DNA from 2 places in the Rhizobium binxianense genome. Region 2 is predicted to be linked to the other one. Evidence: predicted binding sites of a transcription regulator. Region 2 holds the regulator's gene; the other holds the start of a gene.
The links. Region 2 encodes LexA, which represses DNA repair genes until DNA is damaged. Its sites were predicted from a motif close to TGTTCNNNNTGTGTTCNG; they were not measured.

Region 1: the regulator LexA is predicted to act here: its motif matches at 8,594-8,611, upstream of PO860_RS20060 (ImuA family protein).

The regions. Positions count from the first base shown of each region.
Region 1 covers NZ_CP118713.1:4,094,050-4,108,708, forward strand. Annotated here, with positions in the region: gene PO860_RS20030 (divergent polysaccharide deacetylase family protein) at 1-1,081, shown strand, start outside; gene PO860_RS20035 (RNA pyrophosphohydrolase) at 1,119-1,652, shown strand; gene bfr (bacterioferritin) at 1,742-2,227, opposite strand; gene PO860_RS20045 ((2Fe-2S)-binding protein) at 2,193-2,591, opposite strand; gene PO860_RS20050 (error-prone DNA polymerase) at 2,713-6,177, opposite strand; gene PO860_RS20055 (Y-family DNA polymerase) at 6,174-7,589, opposite strand; gene PO860_RS20060 (ImuA family protein) at 7,630-8,574, opposite strand; gene PO860_RS20065 (metallopeptidase family protein) at 8,736-9,173, shown strand; gene PO860_RS20070 (DUF1737 domain-containing protein) at 9,298-9,504, opposite strand; gene PO860_RS20075 (HpcH/HpaI aldolase/citrate lyase family protein) at 9,504-10,403, opposite strand; gene PO860_RS20080 (hypothetical protein) at 10,543-10,776, shown strand; gene PO860_RS20085 (VOC family protein) at 10,903-11,325, shown strand; gene leuD (3-isopropylmalate dehydratase small subunit) at 11,459-12,067, shown strand; gene PO860_RS20095 (pyridoxal-phosphate dependent enzyme) at 12,181-13,113, opposite strand; gene leuB (3-isopropylmalate dehydrogenase) at 13,284-14,396, shown strand; gene lpxE (lipid A 1-phosphatase LpxE) at 14,571-14,659, shown strand, end outside.
Region 2 covers NZ_CP118713.1:1,662,728-1,677,386, reverse strand. Annotated here, with positions in the region: gene kdsA (3-deoxy-8-phosphooctulonate synthase) at 1-316, opposite strand, end outside; gene PO860_RS08365 (VOC family protein) at 313-1,209, opposite strand; gene lexA (transcriptional repressor LexA) at 1,405-2,124, shown strand; gene PO860_RS08355 (ComEC/Rec2 family competence protein) at 2,105-4,537, opposite strand; gene gltA (citrate synthase) at 4,828-6,117, shown strand; gene lpxB (lipid-A-disaccharide synthase) at 6,146-7,315, opposite strand; gene PO860_RS08340 (LpxI family protein) at 7,312-8,193, opposite strand; gene lpxA (acyl-ACP--UDP-N-acetylglucosamine O-acyltransferase) at 8,197-9,015, opposite strand; gene fabZ (3-hydroxyacyl-ACP dehydratase FabZ) at 9,012-9,479, opposite strand; gene lpxD (UDP-3-O-(3-hydroxymyristoyl)glucosamine N-acyltransferase) at 9,472-10,539, opposite strand; gene bamA (outer membrane protein assembly factor BamA) at 10,590-12,929, opposite strand; gene rseP (RIP metalloprotease RseP) at 13,127-14,260, opposite strand; gene PO860_RS08310 (phosphatidate cytidylyltransferase) at 14,289-14,659, opposite strand, start outside.

The DNA of each region.
Region 1 (14,659 bases), 2.1 Mb from region 2:
CTTTTCCCTCTATACGGCGTTTCGCGGCGACGGGCTCGAACGCACCAAACCGCCGGCGGCCGAACAAGCTGCCACGCCGCCCTCCGATAGCCCTCAGCCGCCGACGACAGCCGCCAATCAGGCGGCGGACGGTATGCCCCGCGCCGAACCGCGTTCGGGCGCCAATGTCGAACAGATGGTCACCGGCGACGGCTCCGTCGTCACCAAATACACTCCCCGCCCGCGCGATGGCAGCGGGCCTGTGCTGGTTGACGCCATGCAGATCGGCCAGGATCCGCGCATGGCGGCCCAGCCGAATGAAACGCTGCTTGAGGAAACCCCTTTTGGCAAGCTTCCGATCGTCGGCCCCGATGGCCGCCGCCCGATGGATCAATATGCCCGTCCCTCGTCCGGCGCGCGTGGTGTGCGTATCGCCATCGTCGTCAGCGGCCTCGGGCTCAGCCAGACCGGGACACAACGCGCCATCGCGCAATTGCCGGAGGAAATCACCTTCGCCTTTGCCGCAAGCGGCAACAGCCTGCAGCGCTGGATGCAGGAGGCGCGCCGCGGCGGCCACGAGATTCTGTTGCAAGTCCCGTTCGAGCCATTTGATTACCCGGCGAATGATCCCGGCCCGGAAACGCTTCTAACCACGAAGCCGGCCGCCCGCAATATCGAGAACCTGCACAAGGCGATGGGCGAGATCACCAATTATACCGGCGTCATGAATTATCTCGGCGGCCGTTTCCTGTCGGATACCACCGCCATGGAACCCGTCATGCGCGATATCGGCAAGCGCGGCCTGCTGTTCCTCGACGACGGCACGTCGGCGCAGTCGAAAACGGCTGTGGTCGCCAAGGGAACCGAACTGCCCTACGCCTTCGCCGACCTGCAACTCGACGGCCAGCTCGATATCAACGCCGTCCTGAAGAAGCTTGACGAGCTCGAACGCATCGCCCGCAAGAACGGCCAGGCGATCGGCGTCGCCTCGGCTTTCGATGAGAGCGTTGACGCCATCGCCAAATGGAGCGAGGAGGCTGCGATGCGCGGCATCGAGATCGTCGGCGTCGCCGCCCTTTCCAACGACCCCCGGCATCGTTGAGAGCAATCCCAGAGACGATTCCTGAACGGAGAAGACGATGAGCCAAGCGACCGTAAAAGCCGAGGATCTGCCCTACCGCCCCTGCGTCGGCGTGATGATCCTGAATTGCGATGGCCTCGTCTGGGCCGGGCGGCGCATTCCCGACGGCAATTCGGAATATGACGGCTCGCCGCAGCTCTGGCAGATGCCGCAGGGGGGCATCGACAAGGGCGAGGATCCGTTGGATGCCGCCTACCGCGAACTCTACGAGGAGACCGGCATCAAGACGGTGACCCTGCTGGCCGAAGCAAGAAACTGGATCAATTATGATCTTCCGCCGGCACTGATCGGCATCGGATTGAAGGGAAAATTCCGCGGCCAGACGCAGCGCTGGTTCGCCTTCCGCTTCGAGGGCAACGACAGTGAGATCGCCATCAACCCGCCGCCGGGCGGCCACGAGCCGGAATTCGATGCCTGGGAATGGAAGCCGATGCGGGAACTGCCGGGCCTGATCGTCCCCTTCAAGCGCGCCGTCTACGACCAGGTCATCGCCGAATTCGAGCATCTGGCGGCACTGCAATCGGAAGACTGATCGATACGGGATGATCGGACCGGTTTGCACCTGATAATATCAGGTGCGGAATCCCGGCCGCGGCGGCGGCCGGTTTCTCGTGCGAATGGTTATTCGGCTTCGTCGGCGGAGTCGGCGTTAAGCTGGCCGTATTTGCTTTCGCCGATTTTCCCGAGCAGCTCGAGCTGCGTTTCGAGGAAGTCGATATGACCTTCCTCATCCGCCAGCAGCTCTTCGAAAAGCTTCATGGAGACGTAATCGCCGGCCTCATAACAGATATCGCGCGACTTCTTATAGGCCGCGCGGGCGTCGTATTCGCCGGCAAGATCGGCTTCCAGCACTTCTTTGACGTTCTGGCCGATGCGCAGAGGTGCAAGGGTCTGCAGATTGGGATGGCCTTCAAGGAAAATGATGCGCGCAACAAGCCGATCGGCATGATGCATCTCTTCAATAGATTCGGCGCGCTCCTTCTTGGCGAGCTTGGTGTAGCCCCAGTCCTCAAGAAGCCGATAATGAACCCAATATTGATTGACCGCCCCGAGCTCGAGGAACAACGCCTCGTTAAGCCGCTCGATGACCTTTTTGTCGCCTTTCAATGTCCGCTCTCCTGTTTTCCTCATGGAATTGTTTCAAGCGGGACATGAAATCAAATATTTCAGTCTCCGTCGAGTGGCGACGGGCGTGATACTCCTCGGTCGTCTGGATAATGATATCGACGACGTTGGGGAAACAGCCGCAGCAGCGGCCGCGTTTTTCCATGGCGTGGTAGACCTTCGCCGGCACGATAAGCTGCCAACAGTCTTCATCGAGAAGGTTGGTGATAACCTCCCGGATTTCCTTGTCGGTTATATAATTGCAGCTGCAGACAAGCACGTCTTCATTCCAAACATGACACTGACTATCGTGTTTTCTGCTAAAGAAGATGGTGGCTGTCAAGAAAAAATTCGAGCCCCGGATCATCGAACCCGGTGTCCGGATGCGACTCCGATGCATATCGTCCGAGATTATCCAGTGGTTCCAGGGTGATGACGCCATAAGGCGGTGAAGGCATGCCGTATGATCCCGATCAGTGCGGCGCACTTTAATGAAAGTTGCGTCCGCGCGGCATCACTTCGGCGGTTTCCGCCGCGCCCGTATGGCGGCCTGCCGCAGCCATCCGTTTTTCCAGCTCCGCCCTCTCCGGCGCATTCGCAAGCTTTTTCTGCCGTTGATCGCCACCCGGCCTCAGCACCTCGTCTGCCCGCTCGCAGCCCCCGAAACGCCGGGCCTCGCGTTGCAGGATCCCGAGCGCCGGCGTCATGTCCTCGATATGTTCGACGACGGTATGGATCACCCCGCTCTGGCTTTGCAGCCGGCCGCGGATTTTCACCAGCCGGGCGCCCATCACAACCGAGCGGTATGTGTCGAATATCTTGTTCCAGACGATCGCATTGGCAACCCCGGTCTCGTCCTCCAGCGTCATGAAGATCACACCTTTGGCCGAACCCGGCCGCTGGCGCACCAGCACGAGGCCGGCAATCGTCACCCTCTTTCCGTTCGCGACCTTCAACAGATCGACATTGCGCGTGATGCCCATCCTTTGAAGCTCCTCCCGCAGGAATGAAACGGGATGCGCCTTCAGCGACAGCGAGAGATAACGATAGTCCTCGATGACCTGCTCTCCCGGTAGCATGTCCGGCAGCTTCGTTGCAGGCTCGGCCTGGAGATCGACGTGACGGGCCTGCTCGAAAAGCGGCAGCTCCTCGGCCGCGCTCTTCACATCCAGCGCCCGCACCGCCCAGAGCGCATCGCGTCGCGATAGTCCGAGGGATTGGAACGCATCCGCATCCGCCAGTCGCTCGATGACGGATTTCTGCAGGCCGGACCGCAGCCAGAGATCCCGAACGGAACTGTACCCTTTGCCTCGCTTCTTGACGAGCAGCGCCATCTCTTTATCCGAGACACCCTTGATCTGCCGAAAGCCGAGCCGCACCGCGTGCCGGGCCTTGATAATCTCGCGCATCTCACGGTGGCGGAAATCGACGGCATTCGGATCGAAAGCCGCCTCTTCCAGACCGCAATCCCAGTCGGATTCGTTGATGTCGACCGGCAGGATTTTTACCCCGTGTTCGCGTGCATCCCGCACCAGCTGCGCCGGCGCATAAAACCCCATCGGCTGGGAATTCAGCATCGCCGCGCAGAAGACATCGGGGTAATAGGCCTTGAGCCATGAGGAGGCATAGACGAGCAGCGCAAAGGAGGCGGCATGGCTTTCAGGGAAACCATATTCACCGAAACCTTTGATCTGGTTGAAACATTGCTGCGCGAATTCCTGGGTATAACCCTTTGAGGCCATTCCCTCGATGAACCGCTTCTCGAAATTGCCCATCGTACCGGTTCTCTTGAATGTCGCCATCGCTCTGCGAAGCTTGTCGGCTTCCGCCGGTCTGAAGCCTGCAGCCGTGATGGCGATCTGCATCGCCTGTTCCTGGAACAGCGGCACGCCGAGGGTTCTTTCCAGAACCGCTTCCAGCTCCTTGCTCGGATATTCGATCGGAATGTTTTTGGCCCGCTGCTCCCGGCGCTTCAGATAGGGATGCACCATATCGCCCTGGATCGGCCCCGGCCGGACGATCGCCACCTCGATGACGAGGTCGTAGAACACCGTCGGTTTGAGACGCGGCAGCATGCTCATCTGTGCCCGGCTCTCGATCTGGAAGACGCCAAGCGTATCGGCCCGGCCCATCATCTCATAGACCGGTTTGCCTTCGTCCCCATGTTCCCGGTTGCCGAGATCTGCAAGCGTCTTCTTGACCTCGTAATGCAGTTCAAGCAGCGAAAAGGCCTTGCGCAGGCAGGTCAGCATGCCAAGCGCCAGCACATCCACCTTGAGGATCTTGACGTTGTCGAGATCGTCCTTGTCCCACTCGATCATGTAGCGATCCGGCATTGCCGTCTTCATGATCGGCACCACCTCGTCGAGCCGGTCCCGCGTAATGACGAAGCCGCCGACATGCTGGGTGAGATGGCGGGGAAAGCCGAGAAGCTCGGAGGCATATTTCAGCACGTTCCGTGTCACCGGATCCTTGATATCGAGGCCGGCTGCCTTGGCATCCCGTTCCGAGAGATTGTCCTCCGACCAGCCCCAGACGAGACTGCTGATCGCCGACTGGACATCCTCCGACAGCCCGAAGGCCTTGGCGACTTCGCGGCCGGCCGAACGGGTCCGGTAGGTGGTCACACCCGCCGTCAGCCCGGCATGTTCTCTTTTGTAGGTTTTATAGATGTACTGGATGACCTCTTCACGCCGGTCATGTTCGAAATCGACATCGATATCCGGCGGTTCGTCGCGATCCATCGAAATGAAGCGGTCGAAGAGCAGCGTGCTCTTTTGCGGATCGACTTCCGTTATTTCGAGGCAATAGCAGATAACCGAATTTGCTGCCGATCCGCGCCCCTGGCACAAGACCTTGAGTTCATAACGGGCGTGCTGGATGATCCTGTGAACCGTCAGGAAGTAAGAGGCATATTTCTTATCGCCGATAAGTTTCAGCTCATAATCGATCTGCATCGCCACCTTGGGCGGGATACCCTCGGGATAGCGCTTTGCAGCTCCCGTTCTCGTCAGCCTTTCCAAGGTCTCCTGCGGCGTTTCGCCGGGATCGTTTTCAGGTGGATAATTATGCTCCAGCTCCGTCAGCGAAAAGCTCAGCTTGCCGAAGAAGACCTGCGTATTTTCGATCGCACCGGGATAGTCCCGGAAGATCCGGACCATTTCACGTGAATCCTTGAGGTAGCGTTCGGCATTCGGCGCCAGCAGGAATCCGGCCTGCGCTATCTGTACATGCTCCCGGATCGCGATCACGACATCCGAAAGCGGCCGGCGTTCGGGATGATGGTAAAGCGGCTGGTTGGTCGCAATCAGCGGCAGGCGATTTCGTGCCGCAAGCATGGCAAGCACCGCAAAGACCTGCCTGTCGCGGCCGTCATAGGCTGGCGCCAGCGCCATAAAAAAAGCCTTGCCGAACCGTCTGCGAAACCGCTCCAGACAATCCTCCAGTGCCGACTGCCCGGCCTGGCTCTCGACAAGAGTGCGATCGGGAACGAGGACAAGCATCATCTCGTCCCCCCATTCCATCAATTCCGCTTCTGTCAGAATGCAGCTTCCCTTGACCGCTTCATCCTTCAGATTGCCGGCGCTGAGAAGGCGGCAAAGATTTGCCCAGCCCCGCCGGTTGCGTGGGTAGGCGAGGATATCAGGCGTATCGTCGGAAAAAACGAGACGGGCGCCGGGCTGAATCCGGATGGGATCGACAATCTCTTCCTTTTTCCCCTCCTTCTCCGCTTGAGCCATTATCGCATCTCTGTTCTTGTATCTCTCCTCGAGTTGCAGCGCCTGCGCATGCGCCCTGACCACGCCGGCAACCGAATTCCGGTCCGCAATCCCGAGACCGCCGAGCCCGAGATGAGCGGCCTGCACGACCATCTCTTCCGGGCTGGAAGCGCCTTCGAGAAACGAAAAATTCGTTCTCACGCCGATCTCGAAAAATGCGGGTTCGCTTTTCATGCAAAGACCCCATGCATGAACCAGCGAGGATCCAATTCCCCGCCATAGAAACCGCGGCGATAGATCCAGAAGCGATGCCCGGTCTCGTCCTCGATGCGGAAATAGTCGCGCGCCTCGGCGTCATCCCCATCGATCCACCATTCCATGGCAATCCGTTCCGGCCCTTCGCTTCTAGCCACCTGATGCTGCATGCGCCGCCAGCGGAACACCTGCGGCGGACCATCGGGCACTTCGGCAAGCATGATCTCGACCGGCTCCGGCGTTGCAAAGAGCCGCAGCGGGCGCTCTTGGCGGAAAGGAAGTTGGATGTCCGGCGCCGCCTTCCGCCTGGGAAGACACTCCATTACAGGCACCGTGATGACGGCGCGTTCCGGCACATGGCTCTCGCGGAGCTGGAAGCTTTGCAGGCAATCCGCACCCAGTCGGGCCGAGACCCGGTCGACGAAAACCGAAAGCGAGATCTCTCCCTGGCGGTCGCCCTCGAAATCAGCCTGCGCCTCATTGAAGGGATCATGCCGCAACACATTCAACCGCAGGATTTCGAAACCATAACCGGCATCAAGATCGTCATAGACCGCCTGCAATCGCTCGGCAAAAAGCCCGGCGATGACCTTTGGTTCGCGCAGCGGCTGTGAAGCGCCGACGGAGATACGAAAGACCCTGCCGTCGACGCGGAACAGCACCAGTTCGAACACCCGCCCGCCGGCGCCCCGCGCCTCCAGCGACGGCTGCAGCGATAGGGCGACCTGCCTGGTGACGGCAAGGATCTGCTCTTCCGTGCCGATGGGCTCGATCAACCGGCTTTCGGCCGAAAGGCTGGCAACCGGACGCCGGGGCGAGACCGGCTCCTCTTCACGCCCCAGCGCCTGGTCGAGACGCAAAAGCAGTTGCGGGCCGAACCGGCGGGTCAGCGGCGCTCGCGGCGCATCGATGACGTCGCCGACATATTTCAGACCGAGCTTCTTCAGGGCATCGACGGTTTGTTCTTGCAGCCGCAAGGCTGCAACCGGCAAGGACATCAGCACATGGTCCGTCTCCTCGTCCTCGATCACGCCGCCTTGCCCGAAGCGGGACACGGCCCAGGAAAGGCCCGGCGACGATGACACCGCCCCGCGCGCATCGAAGCCCATATGAAAAAGCCGTGACAGCACATCCCTGAGAAGCGCCTTTTCACCGCCGAAGAGATGGGCGCAGCCGCTAATGTCGAGAAACAGACCGTCCTTGTCGTCGAACGCCACCAGCGGCGTATAACGGTCGCACCAATCGGCAATTGCCTCCAGCAACCGGCGGTCGGCCACCGGATCCTCTTCGACGACCTCGAGCGTTGGGTACATGGCACGCGCTTCGGCAACGCCCAACTCCTTCTTCAGCCCCAGCCTCTCGGCCAACTCGTCCAGTGCCGTCAGCCGCATGGCATTGTTGAGTTTGCCGGAACAGACGATAGGCGGGGTCTCAGGACGCCCTTTCGAACGCCAGGAGAGCCCCCATCGCCTGCGGGCGATGCGGTCCGTTGGCAGATGCGGGAAGCTGATCGCCAGAATGCGCTGACTGTTCGCCTGGAGGACGAACGAGGTTTGGTTCGGCGACAGGGAGAAATTCGCGTTCATGGGGATTCCACTCCAGAAGAAAGGAGAGCGGGGCCGGATTGCGGCTCTTCTCCAGCGTCAGACGGAAAATCGGATTGCCGATGCTGCCGGAAAGCTTCGATCCGTCCGGCAACGGCCGCAGAGCGGAGGGGCCCGGTTCGACATGCAGGCGGAAGGCCGCACTGCTTGCCTCCTCCGCCCCGGCCTGGCGGACGAGAAAGAGCGGATGGCGGGCAGCCCGCGCCCGAAGACTGAGCCTGCGGCTTTCGGTCAGGCCGAAATGGGCGGGATTGCCTCGCACTTCGAAGATGACCGCCGAGAAGGCAGCGCTTTCCACCGCGGCCTCCACCAGCCAGAGCGCCTCGTCCAGCTTGCGCGGCGCGGCATGGAGAAACCGCTCCGGGCTCAGTCCGAAATCCCGAAGCCCGGGAGCATAGGGACGACCGGCCTCCAGCGTGCCGACAGCATCGCCGATCCACAGCAACGGCAAAAGCCTGCCGGCATCCGCCTCCTGTTTCTGCAGCCGCGCGGCAACAGCCATCGCCAGCCCGCTTGCAGCACCTGCATCACGAGACAGAGCCGAGCGGAATTCGGTGATCGCATCGAGCGGCAGGCCGCCTTCCAATGCCCCATCGAGAAACTCCACCCCAAACGGTAGGGGCGGCAGAATGCGCTCCTGGCGGTTCTTACGTCCTTCTGCCAGGGCTTCCTGCTCCGCTGCGGCAAGCGCCGGCGCGGGCCTTCCCTCCAGTCGGGCAATGGTTTCGCGGAGCGCAAAAAGCCGCTCGCGCGCCAGGGCGTGCTGCGCCATGGCGTTCTCCGATCCGTCTTGTTCCTGTTATGTTCTTATAGATTCCAGAGAGCTAATGAAGAGTCAACGGCCATTTTCTATGAATTTATTCCTGCCTTTGATTCCGCACTCGAAAATCGGCGATAAAGGTTCTATATGGGCCCGCAAAGGAAGGAATATTCATGGCCCGCATAGACCAGAGCGATGATTGGCGGGACCGCCATGCGCCGACGATCAGCACCTTCGAGTCGCTGGCCATGGAGGCCTACAGCCATCTGCCGGATGAATTCCGCCAGCTGACGACCAACCTCACGATCGAGATCGAAGATTTCCCCGATGACGACGTTTTCGAGGACATGGCGCTGGAAACCCCTTTCGATCTGCTCGGCCTTTTCGAGGGCAGGGGCATTTCCGAACGTTTCACGCTGGAAACCGGCGAGATGCCGAACCGCATCCGCCTCTACCGGCGCCCCATCCTCGATTACTGGGCTGAGAACGACGAGACGCTCGGCGATATCATCACCCATGTCCTGATCCACGAGATCGGCCACCATTTCGGGCTGAGCGACGATGACATGGAGCGGATCGAGGCCAGCGCCGAGGAAGCCGCCGAACGCTAAAGCGCGTCGCAATCTTTCAGATTCGCTCCTTGCGCTTTAGCTCTTTGTTTTACGCATGTCGTTGCCGCAAACCGCTGCACACTTTTGCGCGACATGCTTTAAGCCGCGCGTTCGGCAGAACGCGCTATTGCTCGGAGAGCTTCATCTCGGGATCGTAATCCTTGCCTTCGACAGACTTGACGACGGCCTGACCGCATTGCATCGCGCCGGTTGCGGCATTGAAGGCATAGGTCGGCGAGCCTTCCAGCGACCAGCCCTTGTTTAGGGCAGCGGTGACCTTATGGCAGAAGGAAGCGTCGTCGGGACCGGTCAGGAAGCGGTAGAGTTTCATCAGGCGGGCTTTCTTGCAGAAATCAGGCGAGCTTTATGAACCAGAGCTTCGGCTTGAACAAGATGCAGACGCTCGATCATCCGCCCACCTGCATTGATGACGTTCAACCCATCGGAGGCGGGATCGGCAAAAGCAGCGATGATCGCTTCGGCTTCCGCAATCGCGGCCGGATCCGGGCCGAAATGCCGGTTGGCGGGCTCGATTTGCGCCGGGTGGATCAGCATCTTGCCGGCAAAGCCCATGGCCCGGCCCTGCCGGCATTCGGCATCGAAACCCTGCTCGTCCCTGAAATCGTTGAAGACGCTGTCGATTGCATCGAGCCCGTAAGCGCTGACCGCAAGCACGACCTGCATCAGCCACGGCACCAGATAGCCCCGCCCCGGCTGCGCCAGCACGCCGGTTTCCTTGCGCAGGTCGTTGAGCCCGACGACGAGACAGTCGAGCCGCGAGCCCGGCGTGCGCCCGGCTTCGGCGATCGCTCCCGCATTCAGGATACCGCGCGGCGTCTCGATCATCGCCCAGATGCGCAGATCTTCCGATGCATCCGCCTCGGAGAGAAGGTCGCTGATATCAGTGACATCCTGCGGCTCGTCGACCTTCGGCAGCAGCACGGCATCGGGACCAAGGGCCGTCACCAGCTCCATATCGTCCAGGCCGAAATTCGATGACAGGCTGTTGATGCGAATGATCCGCTCCTTATTTTCGAGCGGACGATCCGAAAAGAAGCGCCTCAGGTTTTCCCGCGCTTCCAACTTCTTTTCCGGCGCCACGGAATCCTCGAGATCGAAGATCACCGCATCGCAATCGACCGCATGGGTTTTTTCGAGGGCACGCGGATTAATCGCAGGCACGCTCAGCACCGAACGGCGCAGGCGGGGGGTCACGGGGTTTCGGCTCATGGCCGAATTAGTGCCAAGCTTTGCACGCCGAAGCAAGCAGCCCATGCCAGCCGTCCAGCAGAACAACAAAAAGCCATGCTTGCCTTGCAGAGAGGAAAGAGAAGGACCACATTCCTTTCCGAAGAAAGGTCTCAAACCCATGCAGAACATTCGCTCCATCTTCCTCATGCTTGCCGGCGCCACCGTTTTCGTGGCCATGCTGCTTCTCACCTTTTCGGTGACACTTGCCGTCGGCGGCATCCTGACCGTACTCATGGTCGGGCGCGCGCTATCGATGAAGATGAAACCCGCTCCGGTCCGTGCCAAGGCAAATAACGGTAAGCCGGAGATGCGGGTCTGGAACGACGGCCGCGGCACGATCATCGATCTCTGATCACCTTTTCGCTGAAAATTTTGGTTCGCCGAAAAATTTCGGCCGACACTGTCGGATCATGCTTCCATGCTACGTCCTTGAAGCAGCCAGGCATTCAGCCGGCGCTAAGATGAATGGAGGACAAGCATGGATGCAACGACAGAAAGCAACCCGACCAAGATGCCGCCGGTCAAGAATGGCCTGTTGCCCTATCTGACGGTCGGTGGCGCGGTGAAAGCCGCCGAATTCTACAAGAAGGCTTTCGGCGCCGAAGAGGCCTATACCGTGCCGGTCGACGAGAGCGGCCGGACGATGCATGTGCATCTCTACATCAACGGCAGCTCCCTCATGCTGTCGGATGCCTATCCCGAATACGGCCACCCCTTCAAAGGGCATGAAGGCTTCGCCATCCAGTTGGTGATCGATGATATCGATTTCTGGTGGGATCGCGCCGTCGCTGCCGGCGCCGAAGTCGTCATGCCGGTCGAACTGATGTTCTGGGGCGACCGATACGGCCAGCTTCGCGACCCGTTCGGCGTCCTCTGGGGCCTGAACGCACCGACCAAATGACGAAACACGCACGATGGCAGGCCGCGCGAAACATCGCGTGGCCGCCATTTTAGAAAGATTCTCCTTCATTTCGGCGGAAAACTGGACTAGATGCAAATTCAGGAAGTAGATTTGCAGAAATGGAGCATGGGTCATGGATAAATTCGTGAAGCTCACGGGCGTTGCTGCGCCCTTGCCGGTCGTCAACATCGACACCGACATGATCATCCCGAAGGATTATCTGAAGACGATCAAGCGCACCGGCCTCGGCACCGGCCTCTTCGCGGAGGCCCGTTATAACGAAGACGGCTCCGAAAACCCGGATTTCGTGCTGAACAAGCCGGCCTACCGCGATGCCAAGATCCTGGTTGCCGGCGACAATTTCGGCTGCGGCTCCTCGCGTGAGCACGCGCCCTGGGCGCTTCTCGATTTCGGTATCCGCTGCGTCATCTCGACCAGCTTCGCCGATATTTTCTACAACAACTGCTTCAAGAACGGCATCCTGCCGATCAAGGTCAGCCAGGACGATCTCGACAAGCTGATGGACGACGCCTCGCGCGGCTCCAACGCCATCCTGACCGTCGATCTCGAAAACCTCGAGATCACCGGCCCCGACGGCGGCTCGATCAAGTTCGATCTCGACGAGTTCAAGCGTCACTGCCTGCTGAACGGCCTCGACGACATTGGCCTGACCCTGGAAAAGGGCAAGGCGATCGACAGCTTCGAAAAGAAGAACGCCGCGTCGCACCCCTGGGCGGCCTGAGCGCTCTCCAATAATGATCGATCAAGCCGGACTTTCGCCCGGCTTTTTCTTTACAGCGTCGCGCCTCTTTCCAGACGCGCAACAGACGCTGTAACACTTTGAATTGCGGTCGATCAGAGAAGCTTTTCTTTCCAGGCCTTAAGCTTTTCGAGCGACACGCCGATGCCGCCGCAGACTTCGATCAGCGGATTGTCGAAGCGCTGAAGCAGCCCGGCATGCACATCGGCAACGGCAAGGGCCGCCCCACAGGCCGGCTCGACCAAGATGCGATAGGCATCGGCAAATTTCAGGCAGGCGGCGACCGCATCGGCGTCGCTGACGACGACACTTTCGATCGGATGCTGCTCCGGCAGGTCGAAAACATGCTGCGCCACCTGCCGCGCCCCGAGCGAATTGGCAATCGAGGTGATGGCGGGAAGGACAATGCGCTCATTCGCCTCGAGGCTGGCATTCAGCGAGGCCGCCCCTTCCGTTTCGACGGCGATAACAGGCACATCGGAAAGCCCGTTTCGCTTCAGCCCCTCGACAATGCCGGCCAGCAGCCCGCCGCCACCGACGCTGGTGACGACGCAATCGAATTTGGCACCCTTCGCCACCACCTCATCGATCAGCGTCGCATGGCCGTCCCACAGAAGCGGATGGTCGAAGGGGTGCACATAGGTCGCGTTGCGGCTCCGGGCGAGTTCGACCGCATGGGCATTGGCTTCGTCGAAAACCGAACCATGAACGAGGACATTCGCGCCCGTTGCGGCGATCGTCTGCCGCACATCGGCCGCCGTCGTTTCCGGCACGACGATGGTGACCGGCACACCGAGCCCCCGTCCGGCATAGGCCGCGGCAATGCCGGCATTGCCGCCGGACGCGCAGAAGATCTCGCGCGCACCATTTTCCACCTCATGCCGGCAAAGCCGGCCGACGCCGCGCAGCTTGAAGCTGCCGGAAGGCTGCAGCGCATCGAGCTTCAGCCAGAGCGGCTTGCCGCTGGCGCTGTAGCCAGGTGCTGTCTGAACCAAGGGGGTGTCGAGATGGAGAGATGCGAAAGACATAAGAACCATCCGGGGAAATTAAAGCGGGGTCTGCCGGTTCTAATCCTTTTGCAGGCGCAGGAGCAATATCGCGGCGAAGAGCCAAGCGTACCGATTCGCCCCTTCTCTCGCTTGAAATGCCCATTTCCGGGGTCTAAGAAACCGCAACTTGTTTTTCCCAGGAGGGTTTCATGACAGCGCGCAATCTTTTCCTGCTGCCGGGTGACGGCATCGGTCCCGAGGCCATGGGCGAGGTCCGCAAGATCATCGCCTATATGAACGAGGCGATGAATGCCGGTTTCGTCACCGACGAAGGCCTTGTCGGTGGCAGCGCCTACGATGCGCATGGCGCGGCGATCTCCGAAGCCGACATGCAGAAGGCGCTTGCCGCCGATGCCGTGCTCTTCGGTGCCGTCGGCGGCCCGAAATGGGATAGCGTGCCTTACGACGTGCGCCCGGAAGCCGGCTTGCTGCGCCTGCGCAAGGATCTGCAGCTCTTCGCGAACCTGCGCCCCGCCATCTGCTATCCCGCCCTGGCCGCGGCCTCGTCGCTGAAGCCGGAACTGGTCGAAGGCCTCGACATTCTGATCATCCGCGAGCTGACGGGCGGCGTCTATTTCGGCGAGCCGAAGGAAATCATCGACCTCGGCAACGGCCAGAAGCGCGGCATCGACACGCAGGTCTACGATACCTACGAGATCGAGCGCATCGCCGGCGTCGCCTTCGAAATGGCCCGCACGCGGCAGAACCGCGTCTGCTCCATGGAAAAGCGCAACGTCATGAAGTCGGGCGTGCTCTGGAACCAGGTGGTCACCGAGACGCACAAGGCGAAATATTCCGACGTCCAGCTCGAACACATGCTGGCCGATGCCGGCGGCATGCAGCTGGTGCGCCAGCCCAAGCAGTTCGATGTCATCGTCACCGACAATCTCTTCGGCGATATGCTTTCCGACGTCGCCGCCATGCTGACCGGTTCGCTCGGCATGCTGCCGTCGGCCTCGCTCGGCGCGCCTGACGGCAAGACCGGCAAGCGCAAGGCGCTCTACGAGCCGGTGCATGGCTCGGCCCCCGACATTGCCGGCAAGGGCATCGCCAATCCGATCGCCATGATCGCCTCCTTCGCCATGTGCCTGCGTTATTCCTTCAATCTGGTGAAGGAAGCCGACGACCTGGAAAAGGCGATCGCCAACGTGCTCGACAAGGGCATCCGCACCGGCGACATCATGGCCGATGGCGCAAGGCAGGTCGGCACCGTCGAGATGGGCGATGCGATCCTCGCCGAGTTCAAGACGCTTTCCGCCTGATATTTCACGTGAAACAGTTCCGGCCCTTCGCATGATGCATGCGGAGGGCTTTTTTCTTAAGAACGCGACCCGGACCGGCTTGGGCGAATTATCCCAAACGGACTATTCCTGGCCACAATCTCGTGTATTTTTGCGCCGGATTTAACGAGCGGGCAAATTCGAACGGACGACGGCATGCGGGCATTTTGGGCTTCCCTGGACAGGCGCTGGCGCCGGAGCAGCGTCGGCATGCCGCCTTTGCGCTGGCAGGCCTGTCTCTTCAT
Region 2 (14,659 bases):
CGGTATGGACATCGGTCAGGACGGGAAAGCCGAATTCCTTCTTCAGGTCGGCAAAGACCTCCATACCCTTTTCAATCCCGATGCCGCGTTCGGCCGAAAGCGAAGTGCGGTTCGCCTTGTCGAACGAGCTCTTATAGACGAGGCCGATGCCGAGCTTTTCGCAAAGCTCCTTCAGCGTGCCGGCGACCATGAAGGCGTGGTCGCGGCTCTCCATCTGGCAGGGGCCGGCAATCAGCGACAGGCGGCCGGCATTTGAAAAGGTGACCTGGCCCTGGCCTTCGCCGATCTTGACTTCGGAATTCGTATCGGTGCTCATCGTGTTTCCTCGAAGGCGAAGAGCGTGCCCTGCCCGGGCGCGGGCTTCACCAGAATGCGATTGTTCTTGCGCGTATACGTCACTCCGTTAGCAGCCAAATGCGCTTCTGTCACGGCAAGATCGGCGACAGCAAAGAGGATTGCCCGGCCGCGCAGGCCGCGGTCGGCGGATGAGACGGCGATCTCGAAATAGGCCTCCAGCCCTTCCGGCGTCATCAGGCTGATTCTCGCATTCGACGCGGCGATATTGACGCCGAAACCGGTTTTCTCGATTGCCGGCTGCGCCGCGACGAGGCTGACGAAGGCGCCGAATGCGGCGGCATCAGGCGCGCAAAGCGCAACCTCGGTTATGCCGATGACGCCATTGGCATGTTTCTCCAGCGCACCACGGTCAGCCGGGAGCGGGTTGATGCGCTGACAGGTGAAGAGGAAGAAATCAGGCGCCCGCAGATCGCTGGCGAAAGCCAATTTGAAGCTGCCGACGCTCTCGGAACCATCCGGCATCATCATCGGCCGGCTGAACTCCAGCATCTCGCCGGCGCTCGATCCCTTGCTGGCGAAATTCTTATGATCACGGGCAGAATCTTCGGTGGCGAAGACGATTGCCGAAAGCCCCTCCTCGCCGCAGCGGAAACGGAAAGCCTGGTTGCGGGCGGTGAAGACATTGCCTTGCCGCGCCGACGTCTCGCTCTCGGCGATGCTCGCAACCCCGAGCGGCTCCAGATAGGTCTTGTCGGCAAAAAAGACGCAGGCATTTTCCGTTCCGAAGGGATGGCGCGCCTCGGCGGCAACGGTAAAGCCGAGCTTGCCGAGCCTTTCGCGCGCCAGATCGATATTGACGACGGGCAGCACGACGTGATCCAGCGGATGCGGTTTGGCGGAATGCGCGTTCATGATATCCCCTCTCGTGGCAAAGCAGAGATGTGTGAGAGTGCCACCCAAGGCAAGACTTGTCCGCCAATCCGGCGAACGAAAATAAAAATCTCAACGAGTTGGCGGCAAGTTTTACGGAAATTTAGCCACTTGCGGAACACATATGGAACATATAGTGTCTGTTCTGGATTTGTTTCAATCAGGGGTCTGACGTCGATGCTCACGCGCAAACAACAGGAGCTTCTCCTTTTCATTCATGAGCGCATGAAGGAGTCCGGCGTTCCGCCGTCTTTCGACGAAATGAAGGATGCCCTCGATCTTGCCTCGAAGTCCGGCATTCATCGCCTGATTACAGCGCTCGAAGAACGCGGCTTCATTCGCCGCCTACCGAACCGGGCCCGGGCACTCGAGGTCATCAAGCTTCCGGAGGCCTACAGCCCCAGCATCCAGCCACGGCGGGGCTTTTCGCCGAGCGTCATCGAAGGCAGCCTCGGCAAGCCCCAGCCGGTCGCCGCTCCCGCTCCTGCCAAACCTGTCGCCGATAACGGCAACTCGGTCTCCGTGCCTGTTATGGGCCGGATCGCCGCCGGCGTGCCGATCTCGGCGATCCAGAACAATACCCACGACATCGTCGTTCCCGCCGACATGCTCGGCTCCGGTGAACATTATGCGCTCGAGGTCAAGGGCGATTCGATGATCGATGCCGGCATCTTCGACGGCGACACCGTGATCATCCGCAACGGCAGCACCGCAAGTCCCGGCGACATCGTCGTTGCCCTCGTCGATGACGAGGAAGCGACGCTGAAGCGCTTCCGCCGCAAAGGCGCCTCGATCGCGCTGGAGGCCGCCAACCCGGCATACGAGACCCGGATCTTCGGGCCGGACCGCGTCAAGGTACAGGGCAAGCTCGTCGGCCTCATTCGCCGCTATCACTGACACCAGACAGGCCGGATTCGGCAAAACTGTTGCTGCGCCAGTCATAGGCGCGATGGCGCATCCATGGCCGCGACAGGGTCTCGAATGCGCTCACGACCTCCAGGCCGGCATCGGTGAAGCGCAACTCCACGGAGCCTGTCCTGCGCAGCGTCTCGCCGGTAAAGAGCGTCCCACCAGAGCGGCAGCTGTTGAAACGCAGGCGGACCGATGTCACGACGATATCGGCCGCATCGCAGGCCGGACCGAGATAGGCGGCATTGTCGATGACGGTGACGATATGGCCATTGCCGAGCCTTGATGTGCACCAGGCCTTCTTGACGCAGGAAAAACGGTTTGCGTCGCCGCCCGCGGCCGCCGCCTGCATCGCCGTCCTCGCTTCGTTCTGCTGATCGCGGGAGAGCCTGACGCGGCGGTCTTCTCCTTCCGGCGGGATAGCGGGACCATCCAGCATCTTCGGCGCTGCATGCGTCGGCAGGACCAGCGCTCGCTGCCACTGGTCGAAGATGAAATCCGGCGGGTTTTCACGGTTGGAAGCGATCGCCGCGACCGCGACGACCGCAACCAGACTACCATCCTCCGAAATCACCAGGTCCGGCGGCCGGGGAACCGGCAGAAGCAGCAGGATAAGAGTCGCGACTGATATGATCGATGTGCCGACATGGCGCAGCCGGGTGCGCAGCAGCGTCAGCAGCAGAAAGCCTGCCACGGCAACAGCGAAATACCAGGCGGGCAAGCGGCCGATGCCGATATCACCGCCCCAGCCGGACACCGTCTTGGCGACCGCAATCACCAGATCGAGGCCGAATCCGACCACCTCCCAGAGGGGAGCGTCCAGACCGAAAGGCATGAGCAACATCGCCAGCAGCCCGGCCGGCATGACGATGAAGGAAATGATCGGCATCGTCGCGAGGTTTGCCGGCAGGCCGTAAGCGGTCAGGCGATGAAAATGCTCGATCGAAAACAGCGCGGTGGAAAAACCGCCGATCAGCGAGGTCAGAAAGACGCCGCCGAAGAAACCGGCGACGGCGACCACCGGCCTGACGATCGGCAGTTTCAGCAAGGCGTTTTCCCGGACACGCCGATCCTTCCACAGCTGATAACCCGATACCAAAGCCAATGTCGCGGCAAAGGACATTTGAAAGCTCGGGCCCAAGACTTCGGAGGGTGAAATGGCGATGATGACCAACGCGGAGAGAACGACATTGCGCAGGCTGATCGATGGCCGATCGAAGAACACGGCAACCAGCATGATGGCCATCATGATAAAGGCGCGTTCGGCCGAGACCCCGAAACCGGAGATCAGGAAATAGGCGGTGACGGCGATGAGCGCGCCGGCGGCGGCGATCTTCTTGGTCGGATAGGCCTGGGCGACGCCGGGAAAGAGGCTGAGCAGCATCCGGAAACCGACGAAGAAGATGCCGGCCGACAACGCCATATTGAGGCCCGAGATCGCAACGATATGGGCAAGGCCGGACTGGCGCAGCGCCTCCGTCGTCGCATTCGAGATGGCGCGCCGCTCATCCGTCACCAGAGCAGCGGCAAAAGCGCCCGTGTCGCCGGGCAGGATCGATCGTATGCGGTCGCCGATGCCGCTGCGCAGCCGGTAGAGCCATTCGAGCAGAGCGTCCGACGTCGACCTGGCAGCCTGCGGGCCTGCCTGCACGTCGACTTTCTCCGGCGCGCCATAGAAGAAACCATTGGCGCCGATGCCATCGAAATAAGCACCGAATGAGAAGTCGTTGAGCGCAGGAAGTGCGGGGCCTGCCGGTGGCGTCAGCCGTGCCCTGCCGGTGATAATGTCGCCGATCTCGAAAGGCGCGTCGGCGCCACGGACGATTGCGGTTATGCGTCCCGGCGGCCGCTTCAACTCCGGCGCCTCCGTGCCCGCGACGGCAAGAATGTAGCGCCAGCGCCCGCGGCCGTCGCCTTCCCGCCGTTCGACACGGCCCGTCACCGTCGTCGTCACGGATGAATCGAGGATGACGGTCGAAGCCCGCCAGCTCTCGAACTCAGCCGAGAGCATGCCGCAGGCGAAAAGTGCAAACGCAGCGAACGTCGCCCGCAATGCCGGCCGGCTGCGGCCGGTCAGGAAAACCGCGGCCGCCGGCACCAGCAGGCAAAGCAGCGATGCAACGAGGGGAAAATCCGATGCGGCGAGAAACCAGACGGCCGAGCCGGCGCCGAGGAAGACCGGCGAGAACAGCAGCAGACGGCCATGATCGGCTTCCTCGGCCAGCATGCAGGCCCCGGCACGCAGCGATTGCATGGCTGCGGCCGGCAGCCGGTGGCGCAACGGCACTGCCGACTGTGTCCTTGCCGGTCGCGTCACCACGACAGACGCAGCAAAATCCGGCTGATCGGCGAGGCCGGTGCCCGCTTCCGGCCGCAATTCGACTGTCGTCAATTCCTGCATATGCCGCCCAAGGTCACCCGCACTGGCGGCCAGAATGCAACCTTCAATCAAAACGAGCAAGAATAATCGATTGAAATATGAGGGGAAATCGCGAGCGCCAAAAGACCAGTCGAATCATTGGCTTCCGCTATGCGTGCGGCTCATCGCTGCAGTGCCTAAAAGGTGATGCCGCAATGCACAAAATGCCATCGGGGTAACTTGGCATTAGCTTCGCGATCATATAGCTATCGGTGAGGACGCTTAACCCCTATGGCGCTTTTGTGGCGCCACCGCCAGTTCGGAGGATCAGCATGACGGATCAAAGCGCAACAATAAAAATCGGTGACAAATCAGTCGACCTCGCTGTCAAAAGCGGCACGATCGGCCCGAGCGTCATCGATATCGGTGCTCTCTACAAGAACACCGCTTCCTTCACCTACGATCCGGGTTTTACCTCGACCGCATCCTGTGAATCCAAAATCACCTATATCGACGGCGACGAGGGTGTGCTGCTGCATCGCGGCTATCCGATCGAGCAGTTGGCCGAGCATGGCGACTTCCTCGAGGTCTGCTACCTGCTTCTCTACGGCGAACTGCCGACCACCGCGCAGAAGAAGGATTTCGATTATCGCGTCACGCACCACACCATGGTGCACGAGCAGATGAGCCGCTTCTTTACCGGCTTCCGCCGTGATGCGCATCCGATGGCCGTCATGTGCGGCTGTGTCGGCGCGCTGTCGGCCTTCTATCACGACTCCACCGACATCACCGATCCGCACCAGCGCATGGTCGCCAGCCTGCGCATGATCGCCAAGATGCCGACGCTCGCCGCCATGGCCTACAAGTACCATATCGGCCAGCCCTTCGTTTACCCGAAGAACGATCTCGACTACGCCTCGAACTTCCTGCGCATGTGCTTTGCCGTGCCCTGCGAGGAATATGTGGTCAATCCGGTGCTTGCCCGCGCCATGGATCGTATCTTCATCCTGCATGCCGACCACGAGCAGAACGCCTCGACCTCGACCGTCCGGCTCGCCGGCTCGTCGGGCGCCAACCCGTTCGCCTGCATCGCCGCCGGCATCGCCTGCCTCTGGGGCCCCGCCCATGGCGGCGCCAACGAAGCGGCGCTCAACATGCTTTCGGAAATCGGCTCGGTCGACCACATTCCGGAATATATCGCCCGCGCCAAGGACAAGAACGATCCGTTCCGCCTGATGGGCTTCGGTCACCGCGTCTACAAGAACTATGATCCGCGCGCCAAGATCATGCAGAAGACGACGCATGAAGTGCTCGGCGAACTCGGCATCAAGGACGATCCGTTGCTCGAAGTGGCGATGGAGCTGGAGCGCATCGCGCTCACCGACGAATATTTCATCGAGAAGAAGCTCTATCCGAATATCGACTTCTATTCCGGTATCACGCTGAAGGCGCTGGGCTTCCCCACGACCATGTTCACCGTGCTGTTCGCGCTCGCCCGCACCGTCGGCTGGATCGCCCAGTGGAACGAGATGATCGAAGATCCGGAACAGCGCATCGGCCGTCCGCGCCAGCTCTATGTCGGCGAACCGAAGCGCGATTACGTGCCGGTTTCGAAACGCTGATTGCTTCGAACTCCAAAAGAAAACCCGGTCAGGAATGGCCGGGTTTTTTGTTGGCTAAAACAGCGAGCACGATCTGCGCCGAATGCTCACCAGGCGGTATTTCCGTCTGCATTCGCTGCCAGATAAGTTCGTAGCCTTCCTTCATTGCCTTGAGCTGGTAGGTGTCGGCCGACAGCCTTTCCATCCAGCGCGCAAGGCTTGCGCCGCGAACGACGTCGTTCAGATATTCCGGCACAACCGGGTAATCCGCGATCAGGTTCGGCAGTGCGCCGGTCCAGGTCTTGATGCGCCCTGTCAGCATGCGCATGATCCAGTCGACCTTGTAGGCGGAGACGACGGGAACGTCGGCAAGTGCAAGTTCAAGAATAACGGTTCCGGACGCCGCCATGGCTGCATCGGCCGCAGTGAAGGCTTTCCATTTCGCTTCCGCCCCGACAACGATCTCCGGCTTTAGCGCCCATCCCGCCGTCATTTCGCGGACAAGCGCCTCTTTGTGCGTCACCGTCGGCAGAATGAAACGGGTCGGCCCGTTGCGCGCGACAAGCTCCTTCGTTGCCGCTTCAAAATAAGGCAGGAGATTCTTGATCTCAGAGGAACGCGATCCGGGAAGAAGAAGGATCGTGCCGTTGCCGGGCTGCCGGCCGGCGCGCGCGCTTCGGGTTTGCAGCAACGCGGGGTCGGCCGTCAGGCGATGCCCGACATAGGTCGTCGGCGGCCCGCCGAGCGCGCGCATCGTTGCCGGCTCGAAGGGGAGAACGGCGAGTACGTGATCGACATAGGCGAGCATGCGCGTGGCGCGATATTCCTTCCAGGCCCACACACTCGGACAGACATAATTGACGACAGGCAGATCGGGCAGCGCGGTGCGGACCCGCTTTGCGACGCGATGGGTGAAATCCGGGCTGTCGATAATCAGCAGAATGTCAGGCCTTGCAGCGATGATGGCAGCGGTCGTCTGGCGGATCAGCGTATAGAGCTTCGGCAGCCGGCTCAGCACCTGGGTGATGCCCATGATCGAAAGCTCGGAAAAATCGAACAGGGATGTCAGGCCCTCGGCCTGCAGCCCCTCGCCGCCGACGCCGACGAGTTCCACCGGCCCGCCGTGAATCCGCTTCAGGGCAGCGATGAGATCGGCGCCGAGCAGATCACCCGACACCTCGCCGGCAATGACGGCGATTTTCAGCGGCGACCCATTCATTCGAGCCCCCATGTCGGCAGGCCGCGATCGATACCGCAGACAAAAAGACCGGACTCATCGGCGGCCTTGATGACGGCGGCGCGATCGAGCACCAGCGCGCGGCCGGCCTCGACGGCGACGCCGGCAAGGCCGGCATTCGCAGCGTTCAGAATCGTGGAAACGCCGATCGCCGGCAGGTCGGCGCGGATATCCTGTTGCGGCTTGCAGAGCTTGACGAGCGCGCCGCGCCGCCGCGGCGAGATGCGCCCGGCAGCCCTGAGACCCGCGACACGGTCCAGCATCTCATCCGTGCCCTCAAGACCCTCGAGTGCCACGACCCGTCCGCCGATGCTGATAGCACCCTGCCCGACGTCGAGCCGGCCGAGCATGTCCGCGGCTTCGGCGGCCCGGCTGATATCGCGCCGATCTTCCTCGCCGGGCACGACCGCGCCAAGCGGGCCGACGGAGGCCAGCAGGTCGGGGGCGATTTCATGGGCGCCGACGACGCGGCGGCCGTTTCCCTCGATCAGCCGGATCACCATCTGCAGAACCGTGTCGTCGCCGCCGGAGAGCAGCGTGCGGATGGCGGCCGGCACCTTCATCAGGATGCGCAGCGTCGGGCGCACCTCGCGCCATTCCGGCCGGCGGCGCACGCTGCCCGACATCACGACACGGCCGACGCCATAACGGTTGAAGAGCCCATCGAGGGCGGCGAAATCGCCGATGCCGATGACGGCATGGTCATAACCCTCCCAGCGCCGGTCGCTTTCATCCTTCAGCGCGACAATGACGGGATTTTCACCCGCCGCGCGCGCGGCTTCGGCGACATAGGAAGGCAGAAGACCGCCGCCGGCAATGATCGCCAGCCGCCCCGCAGCGGTTTCGCCTGATAAAACCACGGATTAGCCCTTCTGCCCCCGGGTCGGCGAGGACAAGGCGCGGTCGCTGTCGGCGGCGATGAAATCGAGGATGTGGACCACCTGCTCGCAATCGGCATATTCGTCACGGATGGCGGCGGCGTTTTCGCGGATCGAGGCCGTTCCTTCGAAGATCGATTTATAGGCGCGGCGCACCCTGTGGATGACGGCGCGGTCGACGCCGGCCCGCGTCATGCCGACGACATTGAGACCGCCCAGCAGCCCGGGATTGCCGTTCAGCATGCCATAGGGAATGACGTCGTAACTCACCGCCGAAAGCCCGCCGACGAAGGCCTGACGGCCGACGCGGGTGAACTGGTGAACGGCCGAGCCGCCGCCCAGGATGACGCGATCCTCGATGACGACATGGCCGGCGAGCATGACGTTGTTCGACATGATCACGTGGTTGCCGACCCTGCAGTCATGCGCGACATGGGAATTGGCCAGGAAGAGGTTGTTGTCGCCGACGATCGTCTGGCCGCCGAAATCGGCCGTGCCGGTGTTCATCGTCACACCCTCGCGGATCGTGCAATTGGCGCCGACCGTCAGCGTCGTCTCCTCGCCGCCGTGATGCACGCTCTGGGGATCACCGCCGACGACGGCCATAGGGAAGATGCGTGTGCCCTTGCCGATCACGGTGCGGCCGGTGACGACCGCATGCGCCAGGAGCTCGACATTCGCATGGAGCACGACATGCGGGCCGACATAGCAGAAGGGACCGATCTTGACGCCCTCACCGACAACAGCGCCGTCTTCGACGACAGCCATCGGATGAATATGGGCGCTTTCGGCGATATTGCTCATGCCTGATCCTTACGAACGATCATCGCGCCGATATCGGCCTCGGCGACAAGCGCGCCGTCAACCTTGGCGTCGCAATGGAATTTCCAGATATTGCCGCGCTGCTTATGCTTCTTGACATGGAATTCGACGCGATCGCCGGGCAGGACGGGCTTGCGAAAACGCGCATTCTCGATGGTCATGAAATAGACGAGGTTGCCGGGCTGACCTTCCTTCTTGGCACAGATCGCACCCGCGGTCTGCGCCATGCCCTCGATCAAGAGCACACCAGGCATGATCGGAGCTTCCGGAAAATGGCCGGTGAAATGCGGCTCGTTCACCGTGACATTCTTGATGCCGATCGCGCTGTTGTCGCCATCGATCTCGATGATCTTGTCGACCATGAGAAACGGATACCGATGCGGCAGCAGCTTCATGATCTCGATGATGTCAGCCGAAGAAAGCGTTGTCGTGGCTTCCTCAGTCATTTTCCTTGCCTCCAGGGTTCCTTCCGCGCAGCTTGCTTTTCGACACCTGCTGTGCGGCCTCTCTCAGATAGTCTTTTAGCGGACGTGCTGGGACGCCGCCATATTGTCCGCCGGCTGGAAGGTCGGTCATGATACCGCTTTTGGCGGCAATCTGCACGCCGTCGCCGATCGTCACATGCCCCTTGATGCCGACCTGGCCGCCGATCTGCACGCCATTGCCGATCTTCGTGCTGCCGGCGATGCCGACTTGCGCAACGATGGCGCAATGGCGACCGATCTGGACATTGTGGCCAATCTGCACCTGGTTGTCGATCTTGGTGCCTTCGCCGATGACGGTATCGTCCATGGCGCCGCGGTCGATCGTGGTGTTGGCGCCGATCTCGACTTTGTCCTGGATGATCACACGGCCGATCTGGACGATCTTGATCATGCCGCGCGGACCCGGTGCATAACCGAAACCATCCTGGCCGATGCGCACGCCGTTGTGGATGATGACACCGTTGCCGATCAGGGCGCAGAGAACGCTCGCACCGGCTGCGATCGAACAATCCCGGCCGATCTTGACGCCTGGACCGATAAGGCTGTGTGCGCCGATCCGCGTCCCTTCACCGATCTCGGCATGCGGACCGATGACCGCCATCGGCTCGACGATCACGCCCTTTTCGAGTTTGGCGCTCGGGTCGATCACAGCGCTGGGTGCGATTTCGCCTTCGCCTGAGGAAAAAACGACCGGGCGCAATGCCGCGGGATAGAGCAGACCGCCCGCCATCGCGAAGGCCGCATGCGGATTGGACGACAGGATGACCGGGATATGCTCGGGGACGAGATCGGCGAGCGCCTTGTCGCAGATCACCGCCGAGGCTTCGCATGTCGCCAGTTCATCGCGGCTGCGGCGCGACAGGATATAACAGAGGTCGCCCGCGCGCGCCCGGTTGAGAGGGGCAACGGAGCTGACGACAACATCTGAATGGTCGGAATTGACGAGTTCCGCCCCAAGAAACTCTGCCAGCTCAGCAAGCTTCAGACCTTCATGGGGCAGAAAAAAAACGTTTTGCTCCATCGGCAATGCTCCAGAACGGAATTGAGTCTTACAGTTCCGGACTGCCGATATCAGAATTGGTTGTTGATGCCAAACTTGAAGTTCTGCGTCTTGTCGAAGTCTTCCTTGAGAACCGGGATCGCGTAATCCAGGCGCAATGAACCAAAGGGAGACTGCCAGACAACACCGAGACCGACGGAAGCGCGCAGAGAAGCGTCTTCGCCATCGATGCCGTCACCCCTCAGGTCAACGTCGTTGCCGAACAACGTACCCGCGTCGGCGAAGACCGCGCCGCGCAGGTTGAAGTCACGCGGGAAGCCCGGCATCGGGAAGGTCGCTTCGGCCGACGCCGTGAAATAAGTCGTACCACCCAGCGGATCGTCGTTGGTGCCGGAAACACGCGGGCCGATACCCTTGTTTTCGAAGCCGCGAATATCACCATTGCTGAGGGTGAACTGGTCGAAAACATTCAGGTGCTCCCCGAAGCCGACGACATAACCCGCCGAGGCCGAAACCGAGCCGATGATATCGGCATCGTCGGCGAGCAGGTGATAGTAACGGGCCTTGCCGTAGATCTTGTAGAACTGTGAGTCGCCGCCGAGGCCGGCTATTTCCTGCGTCGCCGTCGCATAGATGCCTTCGCGTGGCAGGACCGTATCGTCGAGGGTGTTATAGGTCAGCGTCTGCGAGATGGAAGAGCGCGTCCAAGGGCTGTCCTCGACGAGGTGCTGATACGGAGCGGACAGATCAGAAAGATCGTTATTGTCAGCGTCGTACTTCATCTGCTTGTAGTTATAGCGGAAGGTCGTCGCCAGATCCTCGGTGATCGGCGCGGTGACGCGCAGGACGACGCTGGTTTCCTCGTAATCGTAGTTGTCATTGCTCGACGTTTCGCTGTGGTTGACGTCGAAGCCCGCCGCCAGGCGGTAGCCAAGGAAATAAGGCTCGGTGAAGCTGACGCCGTAGGCGCGCGAACCTTCCTGACCGCCGCCAGCCGAAATGCGGATGTATTGACCGCGGCCGAGGAAGTTCTTTTCCTCGATCGAGGCTTCCAGCAGCAGACCATCGCCGCCGGCGGCATAACCCGCGCCGACACCAAACGAACCCGTGGACTGATCCTGCACGTCGACGACCACCACGACACGGTCCGGGGAGCTGCCCGGCTGGGTGGAGATATTGACGGAAGAGAAGTAACCGAGCGCTTCGAGGCGGCGCTTGGCCTTGGTGATCATCTGCTGGTTGAAGGCGTCGCCTTCGCTCATGTCGAATTCGCGGCGGATCACGTAGTCGCGCGTGCGGCTGTTGCCACGGATCTCGATGCGCTCGACATAGGCGCGCTCGCCCTGGTCGACCAGGTATTCGACACCGATCGTATTGTTGTTGAGGTCGCGGTTACCGCGCGGCGTGACGCGCGCAAAGGGATAACCGGCAGAAGCAACCTGATCGGAGATCGCTTCGATCGACTTCTGCACTTCCTTGGCGCTGTAGACGTGGCCTTCTTTCGTGCGCACGAGCGGCTGCAGCTGATCGGAGCCGACACCTTCGACTGTGGACTGAACAGTCACCGGTCCGAAGTCGTAACGCTGGCCCTCCTCGATGTTGAAGGTGAGCGTGTACTTGTTGGTCGCGTCGTCGAAGGTGGCATCGGAAGAGACGATGCGCATGTCAGCGTAACCGCGATTGTAATAGAACTGGCGCAGCGCTTCCTCGTCGGCATGCAGCTTGTCTTCGTTATAGACGTCCTTGCGGGTCAGGAACGACAGGAAGTTCGAACGCTTGGTGTTGATGACGGCAGCCAGGCGGCCGGCGCTGTAGGCATTGTTGCCGACGAAGTTGATCGAATCGATCTTGGTGCGGTCACCCTCGTTGATGACGAAGGCAAGGTTGACGCGGCCTTCGCCGAGCGGCACCACCTGCGTCGTCACTTCGACCTCGCTGCGGCCGGTGGCGGCATAAGCTTCCTTGATCGACTGGATGTCGGCCTGGATCTGGGTGTCGCTGTAGGGGCCGGCAGCGTGGGTCTGGACGATCGTCGCGAGCTTGTCGTCCTTGATCTTGCGGTTGCCGTTGAAGACGACCTGATTGACCAGCTGGGCTTCCTGGACGTTGACGACCAGCGTGCTGCCAGAGACCGAGATCTTGACGTCGGAGAAGTAACCCGTCCCGTAGAGCTGCTTGACCGAGGCATCGATATCGCTGTTGGAAAAACTCTTTCCGGGAGCGATGGTAAGGTTCGATCGGACGGCTTCCGCGCCGACACGGCTTGCACCGCGCACATCGATGCGCTGGATAACCGCGGCCTCAGCGGCCGTAGCGGAAACGAACGTCAAAGCACCTGCGCCCGAAGCAACAACACTAGCAGACAGCGCAACCGCCGATACTGCGTTCAAAAACTTTGAACCAGCCTTCATTTCACCTATTACCTTTGTTTCCCTCGTCCCCGTTGCCGGGAGAACCCGATTCCGGTCACGTGTGTCGTTTTACCCGCTTTTGACATACAAGCAAGCGAGGCCGTTAATTTCTGTTTACTTCATTTGCAAGCGTGACCCATTCGCCACTACAGCCTTGAAACATCGTAAATAAATAGTAATTCCCATGCCTTGCTCGTTTACCCTATCCACGAGCCGATGTCGTTCCAGGTCGTGAAAACCATCAATGTCAGTATCATCGCCAGGCCGATGCGAAATGCAATTTCCTGGGCCGCCGAGCCCAATGGTTTCCCCCTCACCGCCTCCACCGCATAGAACATCAGATGGCCGCCATCAAGTACCGGGACCGGCATCAGGTTAAGCAATCCTATCGAAACCGACAGCATGGCGGCAAGCTGCAACACTGCGCCTATACCAAGCGTCGCCATCTGGCCCGAAGCTTGCGCCACGCGTATCGGTCCACCCAGTTGATCGGCCCGCATCGTTCCGGCGAAGATGTTGCCGATATATTTGAAGGTGCCGGTGACGATATCCCGGGTCTGGATTACGCCCTCACGCAGCGCCTGGAGCGGCGTATAGGTTTGCAGGCGGAAATTGCCGGCCTGCTGGTTGGTGACGATGCCGATCTGGCCGAGCTCGATCTTGTTGCCGAACTGGTCCGTCTGGTCGACGCGCTCGGGCACCATCGGCAAGTCGAGCTTCTGGCCGGCGCGCTCGATCGTCACGACGATCTTCTGGCTGGGGCGGATGCTGACATAGCGGCGCACGTCGTCGAAGGTCTCGACCTTGCTGCCGTCGATGGCGACCAGGAGATCGCCGGGAAGGACACCGGCGGCGGCAGCGGCGCCCTCCGGCTTGACCTCGGCGACAACAGGATCGGCGATCGTGCGACCATAGACAGAGAAAAGAATGGTGAAGATGGCGATCGCCAGCAGAAAATTGGCGATCGGGCCGGCCGCAACGGTTGCAGCGCGTTTCCACAGCTTGGCGCCGGCAAAGGAGCGCGCCCTGTCCTCCTCGGACATGGCGGCGATCCCCTCGCTGTCGGGCTTGCTCGAGGCATCCTCGTCACCGAAGAAACGGACGTAGCCGCCAAGCGGGATCACCGAAATCTTCCACCGCGTTCCATGGCGGTCGGTGAAGCCGAATAGTTCCGGGCCGAAACCGACGGAAAAAGCAAGGATGCGGATACCGCTCCAGCGCCCCACGAGGTAATGACCCATCTCATGCACGAAGACGAGCAGCGAGAGCACGAGGATGAAGGTGACGATATTCCCCATCAGGAATGCGTATATACCGGCCATCACGTCCATGAGTTCCTTCCGTCGGGCTGCCGCGTCATCAGAGTCCGAACAATGCCGCTCCGAGCGAGGTCATTTCGGCCCCCTTTATCAGGGAAAAAGCTCCAGCAAGCAAGAACGCCGAAAAACAGGCAAAAATCAGTCCGTCGACACGGTCCATGACACCGCCGTGACCCGGAATGAGACGGCTTGAATCCTTGACGCCGAATTTTCGCTTGATGAAGGATTCGAACAGATCTCCCGACTGGCTGCAGACCGAGAGAACGAGTGCTGCGCCGGCGGCGATGATTTCAGCGCCCGGAATGAGAAAGTGGATAAGAACGACGCCGGCTGCGACCGCCGAAACGGCACCGCCGATGGCGCCAGACCATGTTTTTCCCGGCGAGATCGAAGGGGCAAGCTTCGGCCCGC